4 regions of the Bacillus paramobilis genome follow, and region 4 is predicted to be linked to each of the others. Evidence: riboswitches for the same ligand, from Rfam matches in the RefSeq annotation. Region 4 holds a riboswitch; each other region holds the start of a gene.
The links. A riboswitch is a leader RNA that binds a small molecule or an ion and turns the genes downstream of it on or off. The one in region 4 is predicted to bind thiamine pyrophosphate.
Positions count from the first base shown of each region.

Region 1: linked by a shared signal. The riboswitch ahead of AABL52_RS24900 (MTH1187 family thiamine-binding protein) and the one ahead of tenA (thiaminase II) in region 4 are both predicted to bind thiamine pyrophosphate.
Region 2: linked by a shared signal. The riboswitch ahead of thiM (hydroxyethylthiazole kinase) and the one ahead of tenA (thiaminase II) in region 4 are both predicted to bind thiamine pyrophosphate.
Region 3: linked by a shared signal. The riboswitch ahead of thiT (energy-coupled thiamine transporter ThiT) and the one ahead of tenA (thiaminase II) in region 4 are both predicted to bind thiamine pyrophosphate.

Region 1 is NZ_CP151108.1:4,861,290-4,863,494, reverse strand. It holds gene AABL52_RS24905 (methyl-accepting chemotaxis protein) at 1-677, shown strand, start outside; TPP riboswitch at 739-840, shown strand; gene AABL52_RS24900 (MTH1187 family thiamine-binding protein) at 941-1,261, shown strand; gene AABL52_RS24895 (ABC transporter permease) at 1,233-2,006, shown strand; gene AABL52_RS24890 (ABC transporter substrate-binding protein) at 2,003-2,205, shown strand, end outside.
Region 2 is NZ_CP151108.1:4,867,683-4,869,887, reverse strand. It holds gene topB (DNA topoisomerase III) at 1-539, opposite strand, end outside; TPP riboswitch at 768-877, shown strand; gene thiM (hydroxyethylthiazole kinase) at 950-1,756, shown strand; gene thiE (thiamine phosphate synthase) at 1,773-2,205, shown strand, end outside.
Region 3 is NZ_CP151108.1:671,973-674,177, forward strand. It holds gene thiT (energy-coupled thiamine transporter ThiT) at 112-780, opposite strand; TPP riboswitch at 869-970, opposite strand; gene AABL52_RS03425 (FeoA family protein) at 1,165-1,392, shown strand; gene feoB (ferrous iron transport protein B) at 1,389-2,205, shown strand, end outside.
Region 4 is NZ_CP151108.1:4,541,047-4,543,251, forward strand. It holds gene AABL52_RS23310 (ABC transporter ATP-binding protein) at 1-386, opposite strand, end outside; gene tenA (thiaminase II) at 355-1,050, opposite strand; TPP riboswitch at 1,133-1,236, opposite strand; TPP riboswitch at 1,297-1,408, opposite strand; gene AABL52_RS23320 (SH3 domain-containing protein) at 1,678-2,205, shown strand, end outside.

The DNA of each region.
Region 1 (2,205 bases), 320 kb from region 4:
ATCATTCAGTAAAAGGAAATGGTATTATTGAACAGACGATTAATCAAATGAACATAATACAAAATGCAGTACAAGATTTATCTTCTATTATTTATTCTTTGGAAACAAGATCAAAAGAAATTAGTGATATTGTAACAGTAATTACCGGTATTTCAAATCAAACGAATTCGCTAGCTCTAAATGCTTTTATTAAATCTTCACGTGTTGAGGAAACTGGTGAGGAATTTGTCGTTGTTGCGGATGAAGTGCGTAAATTAGCAGAGCAGACCGAAGCATCAGCAAAAGATATAGCAAAATTAATAGGGGAAACACGAGCTGGTACGGAAGAAGCTGTTGTTTCAATGAAAAATGCTTTAAAAGAAGTAGAATCGGGCATGAAACTTGTTGAAAGTAGTAGTGCTTTCTTTGGTGGGATTTCAAAATCAGCACAATCTGTTACAAATCAGGTTAGAGTTGTTTCTGCCAATTCAAGTGATATATTGCAAAATAGCCAAAATATTGTTCGGGTTGTAAATGAATTATCACTTATCGCCAATACGTATGCGAATAGTAGTAGTAATGTTGAAGAAATTATGAAAGAACAGGAAATGTCTGTACAAGATATTGCGGAATTAGCTAGTTCTTTAAGCTGGCTTTCGCAGGAGTTACAAGAGTTAATAGGAGAATTCAAAAGTTAAATGAAATGATTATACGCGCTTTTGTTTGTTCAATAAAATAAATCATGCTACAATGAAAACGAATTAAGGACCGGGGAGCCAATTGGCTGAGAGGATGTAAACAAACATCGACCCTCAACCTGATCTGGATAATGCCAGCGTAGGGAGTTACTTAAAGTGATGTAGCATATGTTATTCTATAATAACTTGCATACAAGGCTTTCCTACGCAGTAGGAAAGCCTTTTCTTGTTTTAATATTTCATTTTATAAGGGGGATTTTACTATGTCACAACAAGTTACAATTTCATTTTCAGTAGTACCACAAGCGAAGAACAAAGATGTGTATTCTGTTGTTGATAAAGCAATTGAGGTTGTACAACAATCGGGAGTTCGTTATGAAGTAGGGGCAATGGAAACAACGCTGGAAGGAGAATTAGATGTACTTCTTGATGTCATTAAACGTGCGCAACAAGCTTGTGTGGATGCTGGAGCAGAGGAAGTGATTACTTCTATTAAAATCCATTATCGTCCAAGCACTGGTGTAACGATAGATGAAAAGGTTTGGAAGTACCGTGATGAATATGCAAAACCAGAAGCAATCTAAAATAATTACAACTATTTGGCTTATCCTTCTCATTGCGATATGGGAAGGATCTGTTTCATTATTTAAAATTGAACCGTGGATTTTACCGAAGCCTTCTGCCATTGTTCAAGAATTAATTGGAATGAAAGATTTATTATTACCGAATACGATGCAAACGTTACAAGAGGTTCTAATCGGACTGTTTTTTGCGATTTTAATTGGGACAAGTATTGCAATTATTATGGATGTTATCCCTTTATTTCGTATTTTAATAAATCCGTTGCTTGTTATTTCGCAAACGATTCCAATCGTTGTACTTGCACCGTTATTTATTATTTGGTTTGGATATGGAATGCTACCGAAAGTAATGGTAGTAATACTCGTTTGTTTCTTCCCGATTGCGCTTAGCATTTTAGAAGGTTTTCAAACAGTAGATAAAAATATGTTGAAGTTGTTGCAAACGATGAAGGCAACGAAATGGCAAGTTTACCAGAAAGTAAAGTTTCCAGCAGTGCTTCCATACTTTTTCTCAGGGTTAAAAATTGCAGTTACATATAGCGTAATGGGAGCGATTATTGGGGAATGGCTCGGTGCCAGTGAAGGATTAGGAGTTATGCTTACGAGAGCTACGAAATCCTTTTTAACAGCCCGAGTATTTGGTGTGGCAGCAATTATTGTTATGGTGACATTATGTCTGTATTTTATCGTGGAGTTTATGGCAAGAATAACAGCACCATGGATATATAGAAAGGACGGCAGAAAATGAAAAAAGGTTTAAAAGTTATGTTGGCTGCCTTATTAGCAGTAAGTGTGGTTGGGTGTAATCCGGCGAAGAAAGAAGAAAGTGCAAGTAAAGATCAAAAAGTAAAAGTAGTATTAGATTGGTTTCCAAATACGAATCATACTGGCTTATATGTAGCGCAAGCGAAAGATTATTATAAAAAGCAAGGCTTAGATGTAGAAAT
Region 2 (2,205 bases), 330 kb from region 4:
GTCGTTAAAGCGCGAGTCGCGTTAAGACCGATATACCAGTCAGCTTCTGAACGTGCAACTGCTGAAGCGTATAAATTTTCATATGCTTTACCTGGTTTTAAATTTGCAAAACCATCTTTAATTGCTTTATCAGTAACGGATGAAATCCATAGACGTTTGATTGGTTTGTTAATTCGAACCTTATCAATAATCCAACGAGCGACTAATTCTCCTTCACGCCCAGCGTCTGTTGCTACAATAATTTCATTTACATCTTTTCTAAGTAACTGACTTTTTACAGCATTAAATTGTTTCCCAGTTTGTTTAATAACCGTTAATTTCAAACGCTCAGGTAGCATAGGTAAATCTTCTAAATTCCATTGTTTATATTTCACATCATAGCTTTCTGGATCTGCTAACGTAACAAGGTGACCTAAAGCCCAAGTTACAATATATTTACTACCTTCAAGATAGCCGTTCCCTTTTTTATCACATTTCAGTACACGTGCGATATCACGTGCAACAGAAGGTTTTTCAGCAATTACAATACTTTTTGCCATATTTAAAAACATCCTTTCAAATTTCCATACGTTAAATATAGCATACATCTTTGTTCTATTCAGTCTTGCTGACGGTTTGAGTTATTTGTGATGAAATATAAGTGTGAGAGTTTTACCTATATAAAGGAGAAGAATGGTTGAACCAGAAGAGTTATGATCTCTATCATTCTATAAAAGGAAAGAGCTTGTTATTTTATTAGAATAAGAGTAGACTTTGAAGTAGAAGAATACTAAACACATGGGAGTTTGTGGATGCAAACTGAGAGTATGACTAATCCGTCATTGACCATTTGAACCTGTTGGATAATGCCAGCGTAGGGAGAGTGTAAAAGCACATGTTCAGGCACTTTGCGTACGCGCAAAGTGCCTTTTTGTGTATCTCCCATCACTATAGTTAGGAGATGAGAAGGATGAATATGAAAGAAATTAGTAAAGTAGTGGATTTGGTGAGAGAGTCTAATCCGCTCGTTCATAATATTACAAATGTTGTTGTAACAAATTTTACAGCTAACGGTTTGTTAGCGCTAGGAGCATCGCCTGTCATGGCGTATGCAAAAGAAGAAGTAGCAGAAATGGCTAGCATTGCTGGAGCGTTAGTATTAAATATGGGAACACTTCGTCCTGACGAGGTAGAAGCGATGTTACTTGCTGGTAAGTCGGCTAATACGAATGATGTACCGGTACTGTTTGATCCAGTTGGTGCAGGAGCAACATCGTATCGAACAGAAGTTGCGAGACATATTCCGGCTGAAATCGAGTTAGGGATTATCCGTGGAAATGCAGCTGAAATAGCGAACGTTATTAATGAGAGATGGAAAATTAAAGGGGTAGACGCTGGTGCTGGAAATGGTAATGTCGTAAGTATTGCAAAGCAGGCAGCGGATGAATTGAATACAGTTGCGGTAATTACTGGAGAAGAGGATGTTGTTACAGATGGGCAGCGAACTATTGTTATTCGAAATGGCCATCCTATTTTAACGAAAGTTACGGGTACTGGTTGTTTACTAACTTCTGTAATAGGAGCATTTGTAGCGGTAGAAAAAGATTATGTAAAGGCAGCGGTAGCGGCATTAACGTTTTATGGCGTAGCTGCAGAACTGGCAGCTGCTAAGACAGTGGAAAAGGGACCTGGTAGTTTCCAAATTGAATTTTTAAATCAGTTAGCGAATACGACTTCGGGTGATATAGAGAAGTATGGGAAGATTGAGGTTATATAGTAAGGAGGGAAAATAAATGTCGCGTATTTCAAAGGCAGAAATGTCTAGGTTATTATCAGTATATTTTATTATGGGAAGTAACAATTGTACGAAGGATCCACTGCAAGTATTGAGAGATGCACTTGAAGGTGGTATAACAATTTTTCAATTTCGTGAAAAGGGGGAAGACGCTTTAACGGGAGAGAAACGCATTTATTTCGCAAAAGAACTACAAGCAATTTGTAAGGAGTACGGTGTCCCATTCATCGTAAATGATGATGTGGAATTAGCTCTCGAGTTAGATGCAGATGGCGTGCATGTTGGACAAGATGATGAAGGGATTACTTCTGTTCGTGAAAAAATGAGAGATAAAATTGTTGGTGTATCTACACATACAATTGAAGAAGCAAACTGGGCAATTGAAAACGGAGCTGATTATTTAGGTGTTGGCCCTATTTTCCCAACGAGTA
Region 3 (2,205 bases), 1.4 Mb from region 4:
AGGAGTCGATGAACCGTGCATAGCAATTGGCTAAGTATAATGGTATTTATTTTCTTTTGTGCATTTATTGTATTTTTAATTGATATTACGATATGAAAAAAAGAGCGCTTATTAAGCGCTCTTTTTCTTCGAATTCAGTTGATAAGCATTGATGCTTTTGAATAAACGTGGTGAAGTAAGAAATAAAAAGATAAGTAAAACGGTACATAGAATATAGGAACCAATCATTACACTACCGTTTACAATTAATGAATATAGGACAGCTGATTGACCTTTCGGTGCATATTGTCCCCAGAAAATAATACCGGCGATAAAGTGACAGAAATAGCGAGCAAAGCTACCAACAAATGTAGCAACAATAATGTAACCAATAACTTTCTTTCCTTCGTTTTGTTTTTGTGAAGGTTTGTCTTTACGGCTACCTAAACTGGATTGTTCTAAGCTATTTTCATTGGATGTTAAAAGGGCTTTTTGAATTGGACGATAGAATAAACCAGCAAATCCAATGAATGCAAAAGCAACGAAGTATTCAATTAGTACTTGAATTGGTGTGACGATAATAGCATCGCCTACGACAATTTGTAATAATCCCCAAATTAAGCCTCCTAAGAAAGCCATTTTGAAGCCCCAGCGGTATGCGATAATAAAAATAGGAATCATAGCAAATGAAATGGAACCGCCTGTTGGAAGTTTGATTGATATTGGTAAAATGTCGATGACCAAGGCGAAGGCTGCAAGAATAGCAGATTCGATCATCGCTTGTAAATTGGTGTTACGCATGTTGTCTCCCCCTAAATCCAAGTTGTACAAAAAAGAATAGGTATCATAGGAGGATACGAAATACGTAAATAAAAAAGAGGTATGTGTATTTCGGACGTTTGCACAATCCCTGCGTTAGCATTAACTAACAGGTTCGAAGGGTCGGAACGAAGTGTTCCCTCTCAGCGGCATGGCTCCCCCAGTGATAACGAGATTCTTTATTTGCTATTGTTTATTGTAAGCGAAATGGATGAGAATGGCAAACGAATACAGTATGACAATAATTGAAATAGAATTGTAGCGAAATGTTAATAAATATGAAGCAAAAGGGTATAGTACAAGAGAAATAGATTGTGCTATAATTTTTCTGAAAATAATTATCATTCTCTTCTGAGGGGGAAGGTTATGAGCTTAGTAGATATTAAAATTGGTGAGAAAGTGCTAGTAAAAAGTGTTCAGTCTTTAGATCATTTACTAAAGAGAAGATTGGCTGCTTTCGGTCTTTCTGAAGGAAGCGAACTTCGCATGAAGCAAAAAGCGATGTTCAAAGGTCCTTGTACATTGGAGTGTCGTGGACAGTTAATTAGTATTCGTCATTGTGACGCGAAAATGATAAAGGTGGAATTAGCGTGAATAAGGTAGCTTTGCTAGGGAATCCAAATACAGGGAAGACATCATTATTTAATGCACTTACTGGTTCTTATGAGTATGTAGGGAACTGGAGCGGTGTAACAGTAGAAAAGAAGGTTGGTAAATTAAAAGATAAGCAAGGGACATTAATTGATTTACCAGGTGTTTATGATTTAAATCCAGTTTCGCGTGATGAAGGTGTCGTTACGAATTTTCTACTAACAGACGAATTTCATCATATGCTGAATATAGTGGATTCGTCGCAATTCGAGAGAAATATGCATTTAACGTTGCAATTACTTGAATTTGGAAAGCCAGTTTCAATTGGGTTAAATATGGTCGATGTGGCAAAGCAACGAGGCATTGTCATTGATGTAAAACGATTATCAGAACGATTAGGTGTAACAGTCGTTCCTGTCGTTGCAAGAAGCGGAAAAGGCTGTGAAGAACTACTTGCTACTCTTAAAGAAAATGACAAAAACGAGAAAAAGCCATTCATTATTTCATATGGTTTACCAATGGATGAAGGAATTGGAGAGGTAGTAGCTCTTTTAGAGACAGCGAATTATAAGCATCCAAGATGGTTAGCCCTTCAATTTTTAAGTAATAACGAAGTAGTAGAAAAAGAAATGAAAGCATTACCAATTTATAAGGAACTTGTAGCCATTCGATCTCACTTAGAAGGAAAACTTGATTGTACGTTGGAAGAGCACATTTACAAAACTCGTGAAGCGTATATTGAAAAGTTAAAAACAAATGTTATGCAGCATGAGAAAGAAGGAAAAATTCCTTTTTCAGAAAAAATTGATAGATTAA
Region 4 (2,205 bases):
TCTTTCGGATATTTTGTCTCATACCCTTGCAACCCAAATTTATATAGCAGCTCCTTTGCCTTTATTTGTGCTTCTTTCTTCTGTACACCTTGGCACTCTAGCGGCAGAGCTGCATTCTCAATAATCGTTCTCCACGGCAGAAGCATATCTTTTTGGGGCATATACCCTACAGGATGGCTCTTTGTTTCTGTCAGCTCTATTTGTCCAGTACTTGCCTCTTCTAAACCTGTAATAAGGCGAAATAAAGTACTTTTCCCGCATCCACTCGGTCCGATAATACTTACAAACTCTTTATCTTGTATAGAAGCATTTAATTCATTGATGATTGGTTTCTCATCATAATGAAAAGAAACATTATGAAACTGTAGTATGTTCTTGCTCCTCAAATCCCCACATCTCCTTACGATAGGACATATCCCAGAATAAATATTCAAATCGGCTGGAATATAGGAAAATCTCCTCTAATCGATCTAGCTCTTTTTCAGACTTTCCAACTGCCATTTCATTCAATAAATCTATTAACCAAATACAAAGGTTACCGTATTCTGCAGAACTATATCCTTGAATCCACTCACCAAAGAACTCATGATCTCTTGCTCCAGGAATATCATTTAAACGCTTTCCAATTTCCCAGTAGCTCCACATACATGGAAGAAGTGCTGCTATTAATTCCGCAAGTGTACCATTTTGAGATACAGACATCATGTAATTTGTATAAGCTAAATTTTTAGCAGATGGCTTTGCAGACTCTATCTCCTCTATAGAAATTCCAAGTCTTTTTGCATACTGTTTATGGATCGTCATTTCTCCATTTAATATGCCATCAATTTGTTCAGCAAATTTCCCCATTACTTGTGGATTTGTTGCCTTTACAACACCAATCGCATATAGCTTTGCATAATCTAACAAATATAAGTAATCTTGAATAATGTAATACTGAAACTTATCTTTTTCTAACGTGCCATCCCCCATACCTACTACAAACGGATGATTATGACTCATCTCCCAAACTGGTTGTACAGTTTCTAATAATCTATCGCAAAATTTCATTTCCCTATCCCCTTCCGGTATGTGTATATAAATAAAAAACCACTTCTAAATAAGAAGTGGTTACAGCAAATAAAATTATAATTTATTCGTTGCTCCACTTCCCTTCGCTAGTATTACCTAGATCAGGTGTTATAAGGGTTAAGGATTATTCCTCTCTCAGCACAACAAGCACCCCTAGTGGTTTCAATATGAAATTTTCAAATAAAAAAGCCCCGTTTCTATACGCAAAGAAACGGGGACTCATTATTAGTGTCCGAATTGCTTCCCTACGCTAGCATAATCTAGATCAGGTAATGAAAAGGATCAAAGGCTTATGGCCTACTCTCAGCTGGCAACACCAGCTCTCCTAGCAAACTATGAAATTAACACTGTCAGTATAACATCGTAATAAGACATCATCAACTGTTTTAATTTTCTCAATTGTCAACAAAATAATGAAACTATATAATACTTATATTCTATGTTAGAAATTATTATCCTAATGAATTGGATAATAAGGAATCATTATCCTCAAAAAATTTATTTTTATATTGATTTCATATTACATTTATGTGAATACACCCACTATATTATATCTTTATACTATAATAAAATTACAACTATACAACTAGAGGAGGTCTCTATTATATGAATATGAAAGCTACCGCTTTAACAGCAACTACTGTCGCAATTACCTCTTTACTTCCTTCTATGGGAGAAACAAATGTACAAACAGCCAACGCTGAACAATTATCTAATGTGAAAACTGGATATGTCAAAGTCGATCAAGTAGCCTTACATACAAAAGATAACGCAAATAGCTCTTCAATTGATACAATTCGCTTTAATACGAAAGTGAACATACTTGAAACAACTAATGGCTGGTATAAAGTATCTGTTAATAATAAAGTAGGTTACGTACAAAAAGATGCTATTCTACTAAAAAACAAACTTCAATCTAATAATCAATACATCGTTAATGCCAATGCATTAAACGTTCGTTCTGAACCTAATTTAGAATCTTCAATTTTAGATGTATTACCAAATGGGAAATTCGTTACCATTCAAGAAGAACAAGGTGAGTGGTATAAAATTTTACATAATGGCAGAACAGGTTACGTACAAAAAGCATTCGTATCTAATGGTTCACAGTCTTTAGTAAAAGGCATCACAGTT